Regions from separate parts of the Paenibacillus sp. WLX1005 genome, predicted to be linked through region 3. Evidence: riboswitches for the same ligand, from Rfam matches in the RefSeq annotation. Region 3 holds a riboswitch; each other region holds the start of a gene.

Region 1 (6,582 bases), 2.4 Mb from region 3:
CTCCTCAGCAAAGTAGCGTAGCAGGAAATCGCGTCCGCGTTCCGAGATGATCGTGTTCAGGTCATAATACACAAACCAACGACGATCACAATGATCCTCACATTCAAAAATCGGTGCAAGGCGATCATTCAACACCTGCGCATAATCTTCATTGTCCACTTTGTCTACGCGAATCATTGCCTTTTCCAAATTGGCGTCGACAGCCCTTCGGTAATGCTCGATAAAGAATGCCTTATTATGCTCTGCCGCCTCTCGAAGAGAAACGCCAAACAGTTCAATCGTATCGGCAAATGTATCCAGCGACGTATTGCCAGACATCATCGTCACGGTACAGTCACCATCTTTGATACGCTGTGCATAAATCGACGATAAGAGATAGCGATAATTGGCTTTGCTGTTCGTATCGATCATATATACACTACTACGCGGAATGCCGCCACCCAACATCTCATCTAATGTCTTAATACCCGTAGACAGTACATCGCTCTCGTTGATCAGAATCTTGTCTTCTGCCATCGACAGTGACGGTACGATATACACACCCTGATTTAGAAACTTATACGTATGCTCGCCTTCCATAATACGAGTACCACGCATCTTCAGCACTTCGATTGTACGCTTGCGGTACTTCTCCATTAGCGGCTTCAGCGATAGACGGATAATACCATCACAAATGTAATTCTCAAACGGTACATTGGATTCACCGATCTCCGAATATTCACGGATAAAGAGCGAAGTCAGCGAGTGTTTACGCATAATATTACGAATTGTATACACATTGTTTCGCACCTGATCACCGCTACTCACGAGACGGAATAGACTGATACTATCGATTACCACGCGTTTGCAACCGATCTCACTGACTACACTTTCAAAAATACCGCCCGGCTGTAACATTTGATCCAGCAAAATATCTGGCTCCATACAAATAACGCGCAGCTTATTCTCTCTTTCAAGCTGACGCAAATCCCATCCAAACCCCTTTACATCTTCGTAAATTTGTTCGGGCAATTCTTCAAACGTAATATAGATACCAGGCTCGTTAAACGAAACCGCACCTTCCACTAGAAATTGTATGCCTACCGTCGTCTTGCCGGTTCCTGGTTCGCCTTCCAAAATCACGACAGATCCCGGCGGTATACCTCCGTACAGAATATCATCCAGTCCTGGTATACCCGTATGAATAGCACTAGTGTTGTTCATATATTGCTCCCTCCATCTGTAGCATAGTTTAGTCACGCAAGGGTTAGCTTTTCCTACGAAGATGACTGTACAGCAATTATAACAACGTAAGGCACCTTGAAGAAAGGAATTTCCCATTTTTATAACGAGTCAAAAGCATTTAATCATTTATACCCTTTTTTTCCAGTTTATCATGGTCATTTTTCATAATTTGAATAAATTTGTACAGAAAATACAGCGAGTACAGCTGATTATTTCAAATTTTATTGAATAATGATGAATATTTATGCAAAAAGACTGGAAATCAGTTGATCTCCAGCCTCATGTTGTGTACATCGTTTGTGGGCAATATAGTATTGGCGTACGATAATAACGATTTTGTGCGCGCCAAATGGACATTACCATGTGTTGCTTCATCAGATAGTCCTGACATTCAGGATCTCATTCGTATTCACATTTGGCGAGTCATCGAACGTCAGCCTTCTAGCGCTTCTTTTAATTCCTCTGGCGAACGGTTCCACCAGTCTTCATTATGCGTAGACAAGAGCTTTTTCAAAGCTGCTTTGTCTTCGCTACCTAGTTCACTCAGCATAATACGGCGTTTAATCGCATAGTCCAATTTGTTGACGTGATCGGCGAGAATTTTCCAGCCTCTTTTTTCTTCTTCATTAATCCACATTTCACATGCGGTTGCTCCAGCATAACTGCCGCCTTCCGGCTGCTTGTCTACCGCTACCCAAACGACCCATACTTGACGTCCATCTACTACGTCTTCGCGATTGGCGCTGAATTTGATCCCACGCTCTACTTTACTTTTCGCATGCATCGCGCCAATATCAATACTGGCTTCGCCGCGGTCAATAATAATAGGAGAAACATTGTTGAGATTGATAGAACCAGCACCAAAACCTTTGTGTTTCGTACTCTTGGCGCTACTGCTAATAATATTTAAAGACATTGATTTTTTGGCAGGTTGTTGTTCAGGTTGTTGATTTTGATCCATGATAAAAATAACTCCTTTTCTGTTCAAGTATGAACCGATATCTTCATATGATTGATTTTACCATGATTGTAGCGGTTTGGGGTCAAAAAGCCAATTCTACGCCGCTTATGTCATATAAAGTATCAAAAAATTAAAACAAATATCGGCAAAAGTCTAAAGTTTACAAAAAAATGACCGAAAAAAAGGAAAGTAATCACGAATCATCCAGTTTGCGCGTAAACAATCATCACTTTACGCTTAAAAATGAATTTTTTTTAATAAATGTAATCCCTTTATTGGCGCGGTTTTCACCATGCCATGTCATAAAGATGACAATAATTTTCATAGAAAAACAGTTATCAAACGTTGCCAAAGTAAAAAAGCTCTGTTAGAATAAACCCAGCGAGTTTTTAGTAACAACTTTGTAAACTTTAGAAGGTTATCTTGTAACTTTTACCAGAAAAGCTGAATTTTGTCGAAAAAGTTGGATATCGTCATACGTCATACGGTGCATTAATCAAGCGTAAAGCCAAATTCCGTGGCACCGGGAAACGGGGGAACCGTTTTGGGTGAATTGATCTTGCAAGAGAGGGATCATAGGGGAAGCCTTCTACCGAATCCTTAAGCTAACCTCGTAGGCATTGGAAGGGGACAAATGATTTTGAACATGAAAAAGAAACTAACCGCCGCACTTATGGGATTCGCAATTGCATTTACTGTTATGGGGAATAGCAGTGCACATGCTGATTCCAAAATGGACCAGATCATTGATCCAGCAATGGGAACACCGTACCGCATCGGGGGAACTTCATTTAACGGTTTCGATTGCTCCGGATTCACTCAATATGTATTCGGTAAAATGAACATCGATCTGCCGCGTCAATCCACATCGCAATTCCAAGTAGGCGACGCAGTAAGCAGAGACAATCTGCAAGCTGGAGACCTCGTCTTCTTCAACACGACTGGAGCAGGAGTTTCACATGTTGGAGTCATGGTAAGCAGCACGCAATTTGCACATGCTTCTACATCCAGAGGCGTACGCATCGACAACCTGAGCATGGACTACTATGCAGAACGTTATGTCGGCGCAAAACGCGTAATGAGCAACTACAGCTTTGACACGTTTGCAACCGACAATTAATATACGACTTTTATCTGTTTGATCATTTTTATTTATTAACCGTAAGAGATTCCCGCCAGAATCTTTTGCGGTTTTTTTATTTTGTTCTATACTATATAAACGAAGAAAATATTGGATTAGTTACACTTTTTCATTAAAAAGTTAAATAAGATTTTGGAACAACATCTATAATTATGTCTACTACTTATTAAACATCTCATAATTATGGTAAACACATTTTCCATTATTTATTTGAATTATTTTTTAATTTATACCCGTGTTTTGCGTTGTTAAATCATATGGTAAAGGAGCAATCTTTTATGCCCGTTTCCCTAACCCCACCCTTTGCAGTTACGCCAATGACGGAAGCTCATGCGGCTGATATTTGTACATGGGTATATGAGGCGCCGTACGATATTTATGGCTGGATGCCGTGGGAGCAAATGAAGCAACTGGAGGTCGAGTTTGGCGATCCACAGCTGCGTCACCAGCAATATGCTTCTGTAATGGACGCCGATGGTGTGTTATGTGGCTTTGCTCAATTTTTCCCGCTAGAAGGTACGATCAGATTAGGGGTTGGCATGCGACCTGATCTGTGTGGTAACGGGTATGGTGAACATTTTGTCCGCGTTATTACTCAGGAAGCAATCACACGTCAACCTGAAGCAGAGATTGATTTGGAAGTCCTCACCTGGAATCAGCGCGCTATTCGCACATACCAAAAGGCTGATTTTCATATTACCGATACGTATGACCGCCGCACACCAGATGGCATGAAGCCATTTTACTGTATGGTGTATGAGCAAGGTGAAGATACAGCGTAATCTGTAACCTCTATCAAGAAACTCTGTATATCGAATATCGGTAACGACATTATGATTCTCGCTCTCTACTTAATGCCAAAAGACCAGATCGCTTAGAGAAGCATGCAGCTATCTCCCACAATCTGGTCTTTTTGATTTACCCATTTATATTCATATCACGGTCTTCATCAGATGAGCGGAACAAAGGTCATTTCCGTTTCTCCAATCAAAATATCGATCCGGTGTGTATCTGCTGCATAAATGACCACTCCGCTACCAACCTGAATGGAAGGTTCGGAACCCAGCGCATAAAAAAGATCCTCTGCCAGCGCTTCCTGTACTTCCCGACGCTCATCCGGTTGCAGTCCTGCCCATTCTTCCGGCGGCATCTGAAAAAACAGATAACAATCGGGAATCAAGTCCAGTGCTGTCGTCAAATCTGTCAGTATATCCTCATACTCGCGTCCATGCTTCACGCCCATAACGAACCTCCAGTCCATCTGTCAATATTGTTACAATTGCCAACTTCTTTCCATTATAACTCAAAAAACTCTTCATAAAGCATCATATTCTGTCGATAACAAAAGTATCAGCGAATGAAGCAATGCCATCATTCCATGGAAGAGAATGATGCAGGCAATACAACATATACTCATGGACGAGGTGTATTATGCAAATTTCAACAATTCTTGGTCTGGTACTCGGGGTTCTCTCTCTAGTTGTCGGTATGATCCTCAAGGGTGCTCCCCTGGTCAGTCTGGTTAATAACCCAGCTGCTTATGTTATCATCCTCGTAGGTACAGCCGCAACGATCTTTATGGCTTTCCCGATGCCCGAAGTCAAACGTGTTCCGAAGCTGTTCGGGATCATTTTCAAAAACCAGACCCTGCTCGACAAAAAGGAACTGGTTCGTACATTCATGGATTGGGCTTCGATTACTCGCCGCGAAGGTTTACTGGCGCTGGAGTCCAAAGTTGAAGAAATCGACAATTCCTTTCTCCGCAATGGAATGCGGATGATCATTGATGGTAATGATCAGGAGTTTGTGCAGGATGTACTGATGGAAGATATTAATGCTACCGAGGAACGTCACCGCTCTGGCGCGTTGATCTTCTCACAGGCGGGTATGTATGCTCCTACACTCGGGGTACTCGGTGCGGTTGTCGGTCTGATCGCCGCCCTTGCCGATTTGAGTGATATGGAAAAGCTCTCCCACGCGATCGCTGGTGCGTTTATCGCAACGGTTCTCGGTATCTTTACCGGTTATGTATTGTGGCATCCGATGGCCAATAAATTGAAGCGTCTGTCCAAAGCAGAAGTGGAGATTAAGCTGATGATGGTCGAAGGTTTGCTATCGATTCAATCCGGCGTATCGACCATGGCAATCAGTCAAAAACTGGCAGTGTTCCTGACTCCAACGGAAAAAATTGAGCTAGAGGGACAACAGGAAGGAGGCGGCGGCGGTGAGCAAGAAGGGTAAACGACATGAACCCCATGAGGAGCATGCCGATGAGAGCTGGTTGCTCCCCTATTCCGACTTGATGACCCTGCTGTTAGCACTCTTTATTACTCTGTTCTCCATGAGCTCGCTGGATGCTGCCAAGTTCCAACAGATGGCCAAAGCAATGAGCGCTGCCTTTACAGGCGGTAGTGGTGTACTGGATGAGAATGCGATGGCTCCAACAGAAGGTGAAGTTCCGAGCAAAAATCAACAAGACAATACCGCAGCCGCAGCTGACAATTCCGAACAAAAGTCTTCTCAGCAAAAACTGCGTGCAGCACTGCAAAAGCAGGAACAACAAGATCTGGAGAATCTCAAACGCAAACTGGATCAGTATATCAAAGAAAACGGACTCAGCTCTCAGTTAACGACCAAGCTGAACCAGTCTGAACTGAAAGTAACAATTAGCGATAATACGCTGTTCGCTTCCGGTCAGGCAACGGTCAAAACCGATTCTCGTATGCTAGCCAAATCCTTATCCTCTATTTTACAAGCGATTCCGGATTATGATATTATCGTCTCCGGTCACACAGATAACGTACCGATCTCCAACTCCAGATATACTTCCAACTGGAATCTGAGTTCGGACCGTGCACTGAACTTTATGCAAATTCTATTGCTCAACCAGAAACTCGACCCACGTAAATTCAGTGCAATCGGCTATGGTCAGTACCATCCGATTGCCGACAACTCAACCAATGTCGGACGTGCCAAAAACCGCCGCGTTGAGGTTGCAATCGTTCGTAAATATGTAGATAGCGATGTGAATCCGACTCTTCAATCCATTGTCGGTAATGGAAGCGACACTAGTAACTAATCGTATATATGAAATGGGAACGCTATGTTCTCGTTATAACGGATGCCGATATACTCGGTATCCGTTTTTTTGCCTGTGGATTATAATTGAAATTAGCGCCTAAATTGCCTAAAATTGAGTCGAAAGCCTGTGGAAAACATTTGATACGTATAGAAAATGTCCCATAGCTGTCCAAAT
Region 2 (6,582 bases), 2.8 Mb from region 3:
GACTGGCAGATAGACAAGCCGAATGCTGCCTATCCGCCTTTGGTTATGCCGCGACTGGATCCGATTATGCTGGCAACAGTGCTTGTGGTGATCAATCTGGTGTATCTGCTATTCGTGAGTTTGCAGTTTTCCTATCTGTTTGGTGCTGGACAGGGGTATTTGCCAGATGGAAGTACGTATGCGGAATATGCACGTAGTGGCTTTGGCGAGCTGGTGCTGGTGACGGGATTGAACTTTGTGATCTTATTGTCGGCATTATATGGCAGCGGCAAAGCAGGAGTGGGCTTACACAGGCTGAATCAATTTCTGCTGCTCATTCTGGTTGTTTGCTCGGCAGTCATGTTGTGTTCAGCGTTTATGCGATTGCTGATGTATGAGCAGGCATATGGATATACGGTTATTCGTTTTCTGGTGCATGCGTTCATGCTGTTTCTAGGCGTATTGCTCGTATTGGCAGGGCTGCGTATTTATATGTCGCGCTTGCCGCTTATTCACTGCTACATCGTATTCGGTCTGATCTCTTATGTGCTGGTCAATTACATCGGCATGGATCGCATTATTGCCGAACGCAATATACAGCGGTATGAGCAGATCGGAGAGCTGGATCAGGAATATCTGCTGACACTATCACCGGCGGCAATTCCGATGCTATTGCGCTTTAGCTATGAACATCAATTGCCGGAGCTACGGAAGCGACTGCATACGGATAACGAATATGTAGTAACTCGCCATGCCAGTTGGCAGGAATACAATTGGGAAACGCATCGTGCGATTCAACAGTTACGTTTGGATCGTCCGTTATAAATGGATCGCTATATCGTCTTATCTATATCCATCTACAGAAATCTACACCAATCTGTACAAAGTCTTACTAGATCAAGGAGGAGATTACAATGAACCCTATTCCAGTATGGATTGAATGGAATATTGACCCTGCGCAATTGCCGCACAGGCAATGGTTTTATGCAGTAGAAGGCGAGATGGTGACCGACCGCGTTCAGATTGCAGCCGAATCGATAGAGCGTAGGGACGAGGACGAGCAGCTGCATGCGTGGGATATTCAGCTGCGTATAACCGGAATAGTGGAGCAGTCGTGGAATACGTATGGAGAGATGCGCTTGCTGCAACAGGCTGCATTTGCCTTGCTAGAACCGGGTGCTAGTTTTCTGCTCTGGCATGGATGTGAACTTGCAGTTATTACGGTGCTAGAAGACGGCTATGTACCGGGATTAACTAGCGGCGCTTCACAGCCGGATCGGTACGAAGTGATTTGAGATTCGATAGTAAGGTCATCATTTTGGAAGTAGAAGTTTTTCATAGGATAATGTCTATAGAATCGACGCATGATATGTGACGTGTTTGGTAAATTCTTTTATATAGAAGAAAGAGAAAAAACGATCAAAAGAAGCAGTAATACAAGAAAACAGAAAACAACATCGTACACGGAATACAACACAAAGGATCACGCATTTGACATACTCAACTGAAAATACAAAAAACAGCTTATTCATCATCAGACGAATAAGCTGTTTATGTTCAACTGTGTAGCGCCTATCGTATTTGGCACATTGTATTGAGTACATCGTATCCACCATACCTTGCAGCGCTAATCATCATTGTATGAACATCCATCCCGATCCTTACCTATCAACGCCTGCCAGCACGGATGTACGACGCGGCTTGCGGTTGACCAGATAGATGCTCACTCCGATCAACACCAGACCGAGCAGCAGGAACCAAGTGAATGGCTCGTGCAGCAACAATGTACCGATGAATACCGACAACAGCGGCACAAGGAAGGTGTACGAAGCGACCTTGCTCGCATCACCTGCACCAACCAGTGTGAAGTAGATCATCCACGACAGCGCAATCCCGAAAATAATACCAAAGATCAGCCCGAACCAATACGGTGCATTCCACGTAATATCCGACCAGTTTTCTGTAACAGAACCAGCGGCAGTTAGTAACGCACCACCTAATGTACATTGGAAGGCGACCATCCAAAGTGCATCGGTTGTCTGATTGGCTTTTTTGATAAATACAGTACCCAGCGCCCAGCTTAATGCTGTGACAAGAGCTAGCACAACGCCAACGACAGCGACATGACCGGAGAAGCCGCCTGCACTCACCGAGATCACCCCGGCGAAACCTAGCAGCAAGCCAATGACTTTGCGCCATGACATGGATTCACCGAGCCACATCCAAGCAAATAGTCCGACGAGTACGGGCTGCAAATAGACAAGCACCGAGAACAATCCGGATGGCAGATACATCAGTCCCACCGTTTGTAATCCATAAAATAACGCCACATTTAACAAGCCCGAAATGGCATAAGCACGCCAGTTTTGCTTCCAGCGGATCAGCCGTCTGCGCGGCAACATAATGATGATCAGCAGCAATCCGCCAATCAGCGTACGAAGTCCGGCAAACAGCACCGGCGGTGTATAGGCAAGCGCTACTTTATAAATCGACCAAGAAATCCCCCATAAAAAGACCAGCGACGCAATCAGCGCCACCCGTTTCATTGGTGTTAATGTGTTCAACGTGCTTCCCTTCCTTTCCATCCGCAAACGCGTAAAAGCTACCATATGATGTCAGTCAGCACGTTACATCATACGCTTTTTGCATGGAAAGGGCAATCCAAGAAACAGCCGGAGATACAGATGCGAATCTCACTCGGCTGTTTCTTGGAATCATTTGATATTCAATATCCATACTCAAGTACTCAGAAGAAGACATCTTAATCCTGCATATCCAACATTCGCTCCAGTGGTTCGGCATCCACCAGCGTCCCTTTTGACACCTTCAAATACTGATACTCCCCATCAATATGCAACTTTAATAATCCATTTTCAAAATCCGTATGCATCTTTTTGAAAAAGACACCTTCCGCCACAATCGGCTTATCGGTTTCGTAGCGAATCTGGTAGCCCTTCGGCGTATGAATCACGTCTACCTCGACTCCATCCTCGTGCGTCTCTTCCAGATTGGCTTTCATTCGCTGTACCGCAACGATATGTAGATCGATTGCCCCCAGCTGCTCCAGCAGATCGTTAATTAGCGAACTCCCGGTCATTTCTTCCCAGAAGGAACGAACCGATTGCCCGATAATGAGCTGGGTGACTTGACTGCGGTGTGCTGCCGTCGCAATCGCTTCTGAGAGATCGCGTCCTTCGCGCTGAACGACCATAAAGTTGCCCCCGGCTTCTTCGGTCAGTTTTTTCCAGCTGTTGTAATAATTCTGGTCGTCCATATCCAATTCGCTCACGGGTTCATCCAGTATACTCAGTACGATCAGTGGTGCCTGAAGCAGCTGGGCAAGCCGGATACCGCGCCGGATCAGCCGTTCACCATTCAGATTGTAATGTACACCGACCATGATCTTTTCTTCGTGCATGACCTGTAACGCCCCTTTATATAAGTATCAATTGTCATATATCGGACCTCTGTGACCCAAAGCGGCTAACAAGCCGTTTGTTCACGCCTATACAGACACTTAACCACCACAGACTAAAAAGAATAATATGCGCTGCAATAATGATTCAAAAAATTTCGTTCCACTGGTAAAGAAGACGCTACGCTACCCGCATCCAAGCTACTCTTTTCAGCATTTGCAGTACCAAGCAGACTTTTATGCCAGTCTACCAGTGCTTCGCCTGCCAGATGCGTACGGGTGAAGCCCCATTGCGACTCATGCTGCTGAATATACTGTATCGCCTGCAAGCTCGTCTGTCCTTTTAACCGAGTGAAGACAGATGCCCATTTCACCAGATCAAGATGGGTCGTACCGTCGGAAAATTCAAATTCCGCCCAGCCTGCTACACCATTTCCGCAGACACGCAGCAATCCGCAATGCAGAAATTCGCAATGATCCGGCAATGCCAGCCGTTGATGATCATACACAAACAGCTCCATATGCCGAATACGCGCAGTATCAACAACAGAACAATGGGAACGGACGAGATTTTCAACCAGCGGAACAGCAGTCATGATCATTTTTACATACACTCCTTGTAATGTAAGGTTTCGTTGTGAGCCATCATAGGGCATATCCGTGATAGCGTAAACGAAATCTAACCGTGATCCCTGCCGATTTGGGATGGAAGATGCTCATGTAATCGGATTCATCCTAGCGATTCATAGCCGCATCATCATAATGCTCCGTTTTTCTGTTCTTTTCACAAAATTGCAGGAAAATGAAATAATATGGCGTAAGCAGGCGAATACGAGAGAAAAGTCATTGCATCATGTGCCTAAACCATCAAATTGGCACAAAACCGCATTCCGTCTGCCTTTACTTTGATCGTGGACGGGAGTATGATTCGTCTCGAGTTCATAAATTTCGGCATACGATGATATTCGTATGCTGTTACCAGCTGAATGTCTGTACGCTGTACTGCCATCCGGGCAGATTCGTGCGGAGAGCGGGGGAACCAGCGAGAAGTGCCAGTAGGTGCTTTTCAGGGGTGAATCGGAACAAAGATGCCTGTTATGTATAACAGCATCGAATCCGTAGGGAGACTCTTACTCCCGAATCCGTCAGCTAACCTCGTAAGCTGAATTAAGAGAGGCGACAATGATCATGACATCCGGTAGGACACAGGTGTGTGCTGTTCGGAATGCCTGAGAAGCGGCGAGGGTACCTCTTGTGCGCTTCTTTTTTGTTTGCCTTCACACATTGGAGGAGAAAAGAGATGGAGTTGGAGCAGGAATCGGAGTTACCAAGGCCCTATGTGCTGGTATCTCCGGCGACGCGGGCAGGAGAGCAGTTTATGCAGCTGCTCAAAGTAAAAGGTATTGATTTTGCCGCGATCGTGAACAGCTATAGTGAGAAAGTTAAAATGGAACGGATGGGCATCCATCATGTGCTGCTGCTGGATACTCAGCGTCAGGATGAGTGGTGTTTGCCGCAGATGACGGTCGGTAAAGTATATCTGTTTGAACGGAGCTTGCCCCTGTGCTGCCGTTATATCCAGATGTGCCGTTCATGGACGAGCGATCCGATCTATGTCATTACCGAAAGTAGCAATTCACGCATGATTTACAAAGGTCTGGGCGCGGATCATATTGTCCATACGAATGGCGGCAGTGTCGCCTTTTTGTTGTGACAGGGCGCACAGGCTCATCTCCACTAGAAGCGGGTATAATGATAAAGAATCCACCATCATGCCGCTGCATGCCGTTCTTATCGGTAGCAGGCGGTACATACTTACACTTATGAAGTTTGGAGATGATCGTATGACGGACAAAGTAGCACTCATTGCTGGAGCAACCGGATTGGTAGGCAGCGCGCTAACTTCTATACTGCTGGACGCGCCGGAATATCGGCAAATCGTCGTTCTGGTGCGCAAACGTGTGCCGGAATGGGACAACACGCCCCGCATTACCCAGATCCTCGTAGATTACGAGCGGCTGGACGACCATCTGGACGACCTGGTTGCTGATGATGTGTACTGCTGTCTAGGTACTACGATCAAACAAGCCGGTACACAGGACAATATGTACCGGATCGATGTGACGTATCCGCTGCGCGTAGCAGAACTGGCGAAGCGGCAAGGCGCAACCCAGCTGTTGCTAGTGAGCGCGATGGGAGCAGATCGCACATCCAAGATATTTTATAACCGTATCAAAGGTGAGTTGGAGCACAAGCTGGTTGGGCTGGATTATCCGTCTTTCTCCACAGCGCGTCCCTCACTATTGCTCGGGGAACGACAAGAATTACGTACTGGCGAGCGCATCGGTGCCGCTCTCGCCAAAGTGCTGTCGCCGCTTATGGGCGGGGCGTTAGCCAAGTACAAAGCAATCCCTGCCGAAAAGGTAGCGAGGGCGCTATACCGGATGGCGTGCATGGAGAAGCGGGGTGTACATGTGTACAACTCCGATCGTCTGCATGAGCTGGGAGATGTTCCGGGTTCCGCAACGCAGCGGGTTACTTCCTGAATCCGATATTCGCGCATACTATACGTCATCGGGCAAAGAGGATACAATAAAGGTTGGCGAATGTGCATATTTCGGTAGTTTGCTGTATTGGGCAGGCAACAAGGTAAGCCTGCTTGCACGGTGTACAAGAATACGAAATGATGATCGCGCCAGATTAAGATGATGGGCAGCAGGATGCTGCCGCGAAATGGAGAATGGATCATGCCTCAATTGGACGACAAACAGGCGGCAACCCAGATTGAGAAATGGATTGCCTTTTACGATATGGATAACCCGAAAGCATGGGACAAGGACGATTATGCTTTTGTGCAGCAATCGTGCCGTCACATGCGCACAGCGGTGCAAACATTGCGTGGTAAAGGAAATGTTAGCCCGGCAGAACGCAAGAAGATCGCCAGTGGGCTGGAGGATTTTATCGAGGATTCGTTTATGGACGATCCGAATGAATGGGAGCCGGAAAATCGCGCCTTTGTCAAACAGGCAATGGCAGCGCTGCGTCATGCAGCCGGTGTACTGAAGAAGTAGGAATGAGCTGTAAAATGAAGGGCAACGTCGCCGAGCGGCGGCAATGCCCGAACAGCAGGAGGTTGGTATGAATAGTAACCCGGAACTTAAACCGGTCGCGGAACATAAGCTGGAGAT
Region 3 (6,582 bases):
ATTTCGGGCACAGCAGTGAGTGATCTAAGCCCTCTGGCTGAACTGCCACGTCTTACGCAACTGGATTGTAGCGATACCCCTGTTGAAGACTATCGTCCGTTAACAGGGATCGCTACATTGACCGATTTGACAATCTCATCACCTTCGCACGAGACGGCGCAGATCATCAGTAGCATGCGTCAATTACGTCATTTAACGGTGAACGAAGCCTATGCCTGGCGATTGCAGGACTGGCAGCAGATTGCCACCTTACCGTTAACTTCCTTGAAGGTCAACGGTGCTGCTTGGAACGATGTCGAGCATCTACGTGCATTGGATCAATTACAGGAACTATCGTTACAAAATGTACGTCTGGATGACGCTTCTGCGTTGGCACATTTGCCATCTTTGCAAAAGTTAAGTCTGTTGCAAAATACGGATATAGGGGAATTGGTGAACATCACCTCCTCGCCGACACTGCGCAGTTTTCTCGGTAGCTTTGTACAATTCGATCAGGTAAAAGATGGCTTTGTGCAGAATGTCGATTTTTCCAGTTTGATTGGTGATGTAACCGATGAGCAGAGAGAAGTCTGGTCGAATTACAACCGCCGCTAAGTAAACAAATACCTGCCGGAGCACTCATTGTGCTTCGGTTTTTTGGCGTGTCTATCATATCCACGCAGAGTAGTATTTATGAATACATAGGCTTACAAATGACATTGAAAATAATGACATATCTTGTTTCATTCAGTTACGAAAACGATGCGTGATATGTTGAAACAAAATGTAAAAAGTGAGCAAACGCGAGCAAAACAGAGGAAAAACTAGCCTGCGATAGGTAGCAATTTACTAAAGTTTTAAAAATCAAACTTGCGGGCAAAAAGGGCTTTTTTTGCCTTTTTGATCCACTTTACTCTTGGGTGCGACAGGCGTAATATACATTTCAGGATTTAGAGATTCACCGGTAACGGGAATCGCTATTGTTCAGAATAAACCAACGTATAACAATGTTTCTTGTTCTTGTATTGCTGAGTTTCCGGTCATGCCGGAAAACGGGGGAACCAATCTGTAGTATGACGGAGGTGTGAGAGCCGCCGTTAGACTGCACGGGGTGAATCCGTCAGCACCGGTAACCATGGGACCGGCGCTGATGGTAGGGCGACTCTCACCGCCCGAATCCGACAGCTAACCTCGTAAGCAGAAGTCGAGAGAGGAGTGTGGAACTTGTGCCTACATGACACAGGGTAAACAAAGCTCTGTGTTTTCTTGTGCTCTTTTGGGAACATTCTGAACCTTGTACAATCAATTGCGCTTAATTTCCGAATGGTGGGCAGCTTCATCGTCTATCCGCCGGAAAGCGGGGGAACCAATCGTCACGCTGTATAGGCTGGTATTGCTTAGGCAACCGCTTTGTACAGTATAGACATGGGGTGAATTCCGGTAGTGACCGGAACGGGCAATCTTCCAGCCCGAACCCGACAGCTAACCTCGTCAGCGAATCAGGGAGAACTTATATCCGGCTTGAACCGGCGAAACGATTGCAGTCATCATGTTATGACTGTGCAGGTTTCGTGCGGTCCATAGGAGAAGCCCGGTGAAAAGTTCCATTTTACCGAGGCTTCTTTTTTTGCGCCCAATTTCCGGATATATACGATATTAACAAGTAATTAATTTGGATTGAAGGAGTTACGTACCATGCTAGATTTAATCATGATTGTGTTGATACTACTCATTGCATTCGCGCTTGGAGGACTGGGAGAATGGTCGTCCAGAGTGATCGGGGAAAGAGGGAAGGAACAATGACCTGGTTATTATGGATTATCATTGCAGGCGTACTGTTGTATCTATGTTATGCCCTGATCTATCCCGAGAAATTCTAAACCGAAACCAACAGAAGAGAGTGGAGTGAGTATGTTAGCATACATCGGAGTTGCTGTTACTTTATTAATCGCGCTGTTACTGGCTCGTCCAATGGGCTTGTATATGGCTCGCGTATTTGATTATAATCCGGGGCGTCTGGATCGCTGGTTCGGACCACTGGAGAAATTGATTTTTAAAATAGGCGGTATTCGCCAGAGCAACCAAACGTGGAAACAATACGCCGCAGCGTTGCTAGTGAGCAATACAATTCTGATTTTGATTGTATATATCGTTTTTCGATTGCAGGACAAGCTGCCGATGAATCCTGCGGGGATCGCAGCGATGAGCCCGGACTTAGCGTTTAACACGGCAATCAGTTTTATGACAAATACAAATTTGCAGCATTATAGCGGAGAAAGTGGATTGTCGCTGTTCTCGCAAATGACAGCGATCATTCTAATGATGTTCATGTCACCAGCTACTGGTATTGCTGTAGCAATCGCATTTATTCGTGGGCTGGCAGGCAAGCCACTTGGTAACTTTTTCGTCGATCTGACACGGGCAATTACACGCATTTTGTTACCACTGGCAATTGTGGCTGCGCTGGTATTTATCAGTCTGGGCGTACCGCAAACGATGCAAACGTCGGTTACTGCCAATACGATGCAGGGTGCACAGCAAGAGATTGGTATGGGACCAATCGGCAGCTTCCTAGCGATCAAAGAACTGGGCAACAACGGCGGTGGCTTCTTCGGTGCCAACTCCGCACATCCATTTGAGAATCCGAACGGTTTTAGTAATATGCTGCAAATGCTGTTGATGCTGCTTGTACCGATGTCGCTGCCTTTTACGTATGGACGTATGGTGAATAATCTGAAGCAGGGACGCGTATTGTTCGTTTCGATGGCGATGATGTTTATCGTTATGCTGAGCGTATCGCTATACGCCGAGCATCAGGGCAATCCGCTGATCAATCAGCTTGGATTGCAGCAAAGTGCAGGTTCGATGGAAGGGAAAGAAGTACGCTTTGGCGTAGAGCAATCATCATTGTATTCGGTCGTAACGACTGCTTCTGAAACAGGCGCAATCAATACGATGCACGATACGTTGACACCGCTTGGCGGCATGGTCACGATCAGCAATATGATGCTGAATACAGTCTTCGGTGGCTCTGGGGTCGGTATGATGAACGTACTCATGTATGCGATTATATCAGTCTTTCTGTCCGGTCTGATGGTTGGGCGTACACCAGAATTCCTCGGTCGTAAGATTGAAGGAAAAGAGATGAAGCTGATTGCGGTTACGCTATTAATTCAGCCACTACTCATTCTGGCACCTACGGCGCTGGCACTAACGTATTATCCAGATACAATCTCCAATCCGAGCTTCCATGGATTGACGCAGGCATTGTACGAATTTACATCTTCTGCGGCTAACAACGGATCAGGGTTCGAGGGATTGGGCGATAATACGCCATTCTGGAATATTTCGACTGGTGCAGTCATGTTTATAGCACGCTTCTTTTCGATGGTAACTCTGCTTGCCGTTGCTGGTTCGTTGCTCGCCAAGACGCCAGTTCCAGAAAGCAGCGGTACACTGCGTACCGATCAAGCGATATTTGGTGGTGTGTTCGTTGTGATCGTCGTGTTGGTTGGCGCATTGACCTTCTTCCCGGCGCTCGTACTGGGGCCGATTGCAGAACAATTGACCCTGTAATCTCATAACATGCTATATATCGCGCTGTATCCCACAAGCGATATCGTGATATCACCAACGTCGTTATATCATTAACGACATAGGCTGCGCCATGAATCCAAACATCAATACGTGTACATTCAGGTATGTCCATACAATAGAAATAAGTGACAATCAGGTGGAGGAATCAGCAATGAAAAATCAAGCTTCCGTGATGAACCGGGAACTGATAACGAAAGCATTACAGCAGTCGTTTGTAAAATTAAACCCGCTGCTTATGATCAAAAATCCGGTCATGTTTGTCGTCGAGGTTGGATTGGTGATCAGCATTCTGCTGATCTTCGTTCCAAACGCATTTGGCGAATCGGTATCGACTGGTTTCAATATTACCGTTTCTCTGATCCTGCTACTGACGATACTATTCGCCAATTTTGCCGAAGCACTCGCAGAAGGACGCGGTAAAGCACAAGCAGATTCACTCAAAAAAACGAAAAAAGAAATTACCGCCCACAAAGTCGATGGGGAACGCATCATCGAAGTACCGTCCACCGATCTGCGCAAAGGCGATATCGTCAAAATAACGCAGGGTGAAATGATCCCCGGTGACGGTGAAGTGATCAAAGGTCTGGCCTCTGTAGATGAATCCGCCATTACCGGTGAATCAGCACCTGTGATCAAAGAAGCCGGTGGCGACTTTAGCGCTGTGACTGGCGGTACCATGGTCATCAGTGACGAGATCATCGTGCGCATTACTAGCGATCCCGGTGAATCGTTTATGGATCGTATGATCAGTCTCGTGGAAGGTGCTGAACGTCAGAAGACGCCGAATGAGATTGCGCTCAATACCGTACTGATCAGCTTGACCATCATCTTCCTGATGGTTGTTGTAACCTTGCCATTTATGGGCAACTATCTCGGCATCAATCTGGCTGTACCGGTATTGATCTCACTGCTAGTCTGTCTAATCCCGACAACAATCGGTGGGCTGCTATCTGCAATCGGGATCGCCGGGATGGACCGGGTTACCCGCTTCAATGTACTGGCAATGTCTGGTAAAGCAGTCGAAGCATCCGGTGATATCAATACGATCATTCTCGATAAAACAGGTACCATCACCTACGGTAACCGGATGGCGAGCGAATTCGTTCCAACCGACGGTCATACCGCTGAAGAAGTCGGACAATGGGCAGCGATCAGCTCCGCCTACGATGAGACACCAGAAGGACGTTCCGTACTGGAATTGATGAAAAAGCAAGGCTGGACGTTTGATCAGGATGCATCTGTCGGTGCCGATGTGATTGAGTTTAAAGCTGAGACGCGCATGAGCGGTCTGGATTTAAACAATGGACGCAAAGTACGTAAGGGCGCTGTTGATGCAGTCCGTAACTGGGTGACCGCTCAGGGCGGAACGATCCCGCCATCGCTGCAAGCAAGCAATGACAAGATTGCTTCTGCGGGCGGTACACCACTCGCTGTTGCTGTCGATAACGAAATCTACGGATTGATTTATTTAAAAGATACCGTCAAAGCAGGCATGCGCGAACGGTTTGAACAAATGCGCAGTATGGGGATCAAAACGATCATGTGTACCGGTGATAACCCGCTGACCGCTGCTACGATTGCTCGCGAAGCAGGGGTAGACGACTATATCGCCGAAAGTACACCAGAAGACAAAATCGCTGTTATTCGCCGTGAACAAGCACAGGGGAAACTGGTCGCCATGACCGGTGACGGTACGAACGATGCACCTGCACTGGCACAAGCGGATGTAGGTATTGCGATGAACAGTGGTACAGTGGCAGCGAAGGAAGCTGCCAATATGATCGACTTGGATTCCGACCCATCCAAAATTATCGAAGTCGTCGCGATTGGTAAACAATTGCTTATGACTCGCGGCAGTCTGACGACCTTCAGTATCGCCAATGACGTCGCCAAATATTTTGCCATTATCCCGGCAATGTTTATGGTCGCTATTCCTCAAATGCAGCTGCTGAACGTCATGAATCTGCATTCACCAGCATCAGCGATCCTGTCCGCTCTGATCTTTAACGCGATCATTATTCCCATTCTGATTCCGCTGGCGATGAAAGGGGTCGCTTACAAACCGATGAGTTCCACCCGATTGTTGCGCCGCAATTTGCTCATGTACGGCGTGGGTGGTGTGGTCGTTCCATTTATCGGTATTAAGCTGATTGACCTTATCGTCCAATGGTTTGTCTAAACGACATCCTATCCAGCAAACCCCAATTTGAGAGGAAGACATTATCGTGAAAAATGTATGGATAACTTTGAGAACAACGGCGATCTTTTTCCTGATCTGTTGTGTCGGTTACCAGTTGATCGTGACTGGTATTGCCAGCGTCGCTCTGCCCAAGCAAGCGGCGGGCAGTCTCATTTACAACAAAGACAATCAAGTGATCGGATCCGAGCTGATTGGTCAATCCTTTACTGATCCACAGTACTTCCAAGGACGCGTATCCAGTGTGGAATACAATGCCAACGGTTCAGGCTCTTCCAACTTAGCGCCTTCCAATCCAGAGCTGATCAAACGGATGCAGGAGTCCATCGCTACTTGGCAGCAGCAAAATCCGAATGTACCGATATCTCAGCTGCCGATGGATCTGATCACCAACTCCGGTTCCGGTCTTGACCCGGATATTACCCCGCAGGCAGCACAGGCGCAGATTCCGCGCATTAGCAAGCTGACAGGCGTGTCAGAGCAACAATTGCAAAGTCTGATCACGCAACATACTACTTCGCCGCAACTGGGTATCTTCGGCGAACCGGCTGTGAATGTACTCAAGCTGAATATCGCACTGCAACAATTCAAAGCAGGTTCAGGATCATGAGTACCTTCCGGCGCAAAACGCCTGAAGAGCTGTTGCAGATGATCTCCAAGCTCAAACAGGGAAAACTAAAAATCTATATCGGAGCCGTTAGCGGCTCCGGTAAAACATACCATATGCTGCGTGAAGGCCAACTGCTCAAACAGGAAGGTCTTGACGTGGCATTATGTGCTGTCTCGACCTTACAGCGTCCAGAAACGGT

The links. A riboswitch is a leader RNA that binds a small molecule or an ion and turns the genes downstream of it on or off. The one in region 3 is predicted to bind cyclic di-AMP.
Region 1: another riboswitch for cyclic di-AMP. It lies ahead of ACE3MZ_RS00415 (C40 family peptidase); the one in region 3 lies ahead of kdpF (K(+)-transporting ATPase subunit F).
Region 2: another riboswitch for cyclic di-AMP. It lies ahead of ACE3MZ_RS22595 (hypothetical protein); the one in region 3 lies ahead of kdpF (K(+)-transporting ATPase subunit F).

Annotation. Positions count from the first base shown of each region.
Region 1 covers NZ_CP176756.1:92,377-98,958, reverse strand. Annotated here, with positions in the region: gene ACE3MZ_RS00425 (ATPase domain-containing protein) at 1-1,203, opposite strand, end outside; gene ACE3MZ_RS00420 (YwhD family protein) at 1,658-2,185, opposite strand; cyclic di-AMP (ydaO/yuaA leader) riboswitch at 2,682-2,820, shown strand; gene ACE3MZ_RS00415 (C40 family peptidase) at 2,832-3,305, shown strand; gene ACE3MZ_RS00410 (GNAT family N-acetyltransferase) at 3,605-4,108, shown strand; gene ACE3MZ_RS00405 (hypothetical protein) at 4,276-4,569, opposite strand; gene motA (flagellar motor stator protein MotA) at 4,758-5,567, shown strand; gene motB (flagellar motor protein MotB) at 5,551-6,405, shown strand.
Region 2 covers NZ_CP176756.1:5,277,976-5,284,557, reverse strand. Annotated here, with positions in the region: gene ACE3MZ_RS22620 (DUF4153 domain-containing protein) at 1-804, shown strand, start outside; gene ACE3MZ_RS22615 (hypothetical protein) at 894-1,274, shown strand; gene ACE3MZ_RS22610 (DMT family transporter) at 1,641-2,543, opposite strand; gene ACE3MZ_RS22605 (universal stress protein) at 2,741-3,397, opposite strand; gene ACE3MZ_RS22600 (hypothetical protein) at 3,511-3,996, opposite strand; cyclic di-AMP (ydaO/yuaA leader) riboswitch at 4,365-4,573, shown strand; gene ACE3MZ_RS22595 (hypothetical protein) at 4,695-5,108, shown strand; gene ACE3MZ_RS22590 (oxidoreductase) at 5,239-5,940, shown strand; gene ACE3MZ_RS22585 (hypothetical protein) at 6,142-6,465, shown strand; gene ACE3MZ_RS22580 (GNAT family N-acetyltransferase) at 6,533-6,582, shown strand, end outside.
Region 3 covers NZ_CP176756.1:2,456,520-2,463,101, forward strand. Annotated here, with positions in the region: gene ACE3MZ_RS10645 (SMI1/KNR4 family protein) at 1-594, shown strand, start outside; cyclic di-AMP (ydaO/yuaA leader) riboswitch at 996-1,195, shown strand; cyclic di-AMP (ydaO/yuaA leader) riboswitch at 1,279-1,491, shown strand; gene kdpF (K(+)-transporting ATPase subunit F) at 1,779-1,859, shown strand; gene kdpA (potassium-transporting ATPase subunit KdpA) at 1,891-3,555, shown strand; gene kdpB (potassium-transporting ATPase subunit KdpB) at 3,728-5,755, shown strand; gene kdpC (potassium-transporting ATPase subunit KdpC) at 5,802-6,383, shown strand; gene ACE3MZ_RS10670 (histidine kinase) at 6,380-6,582, shown strand, end outside.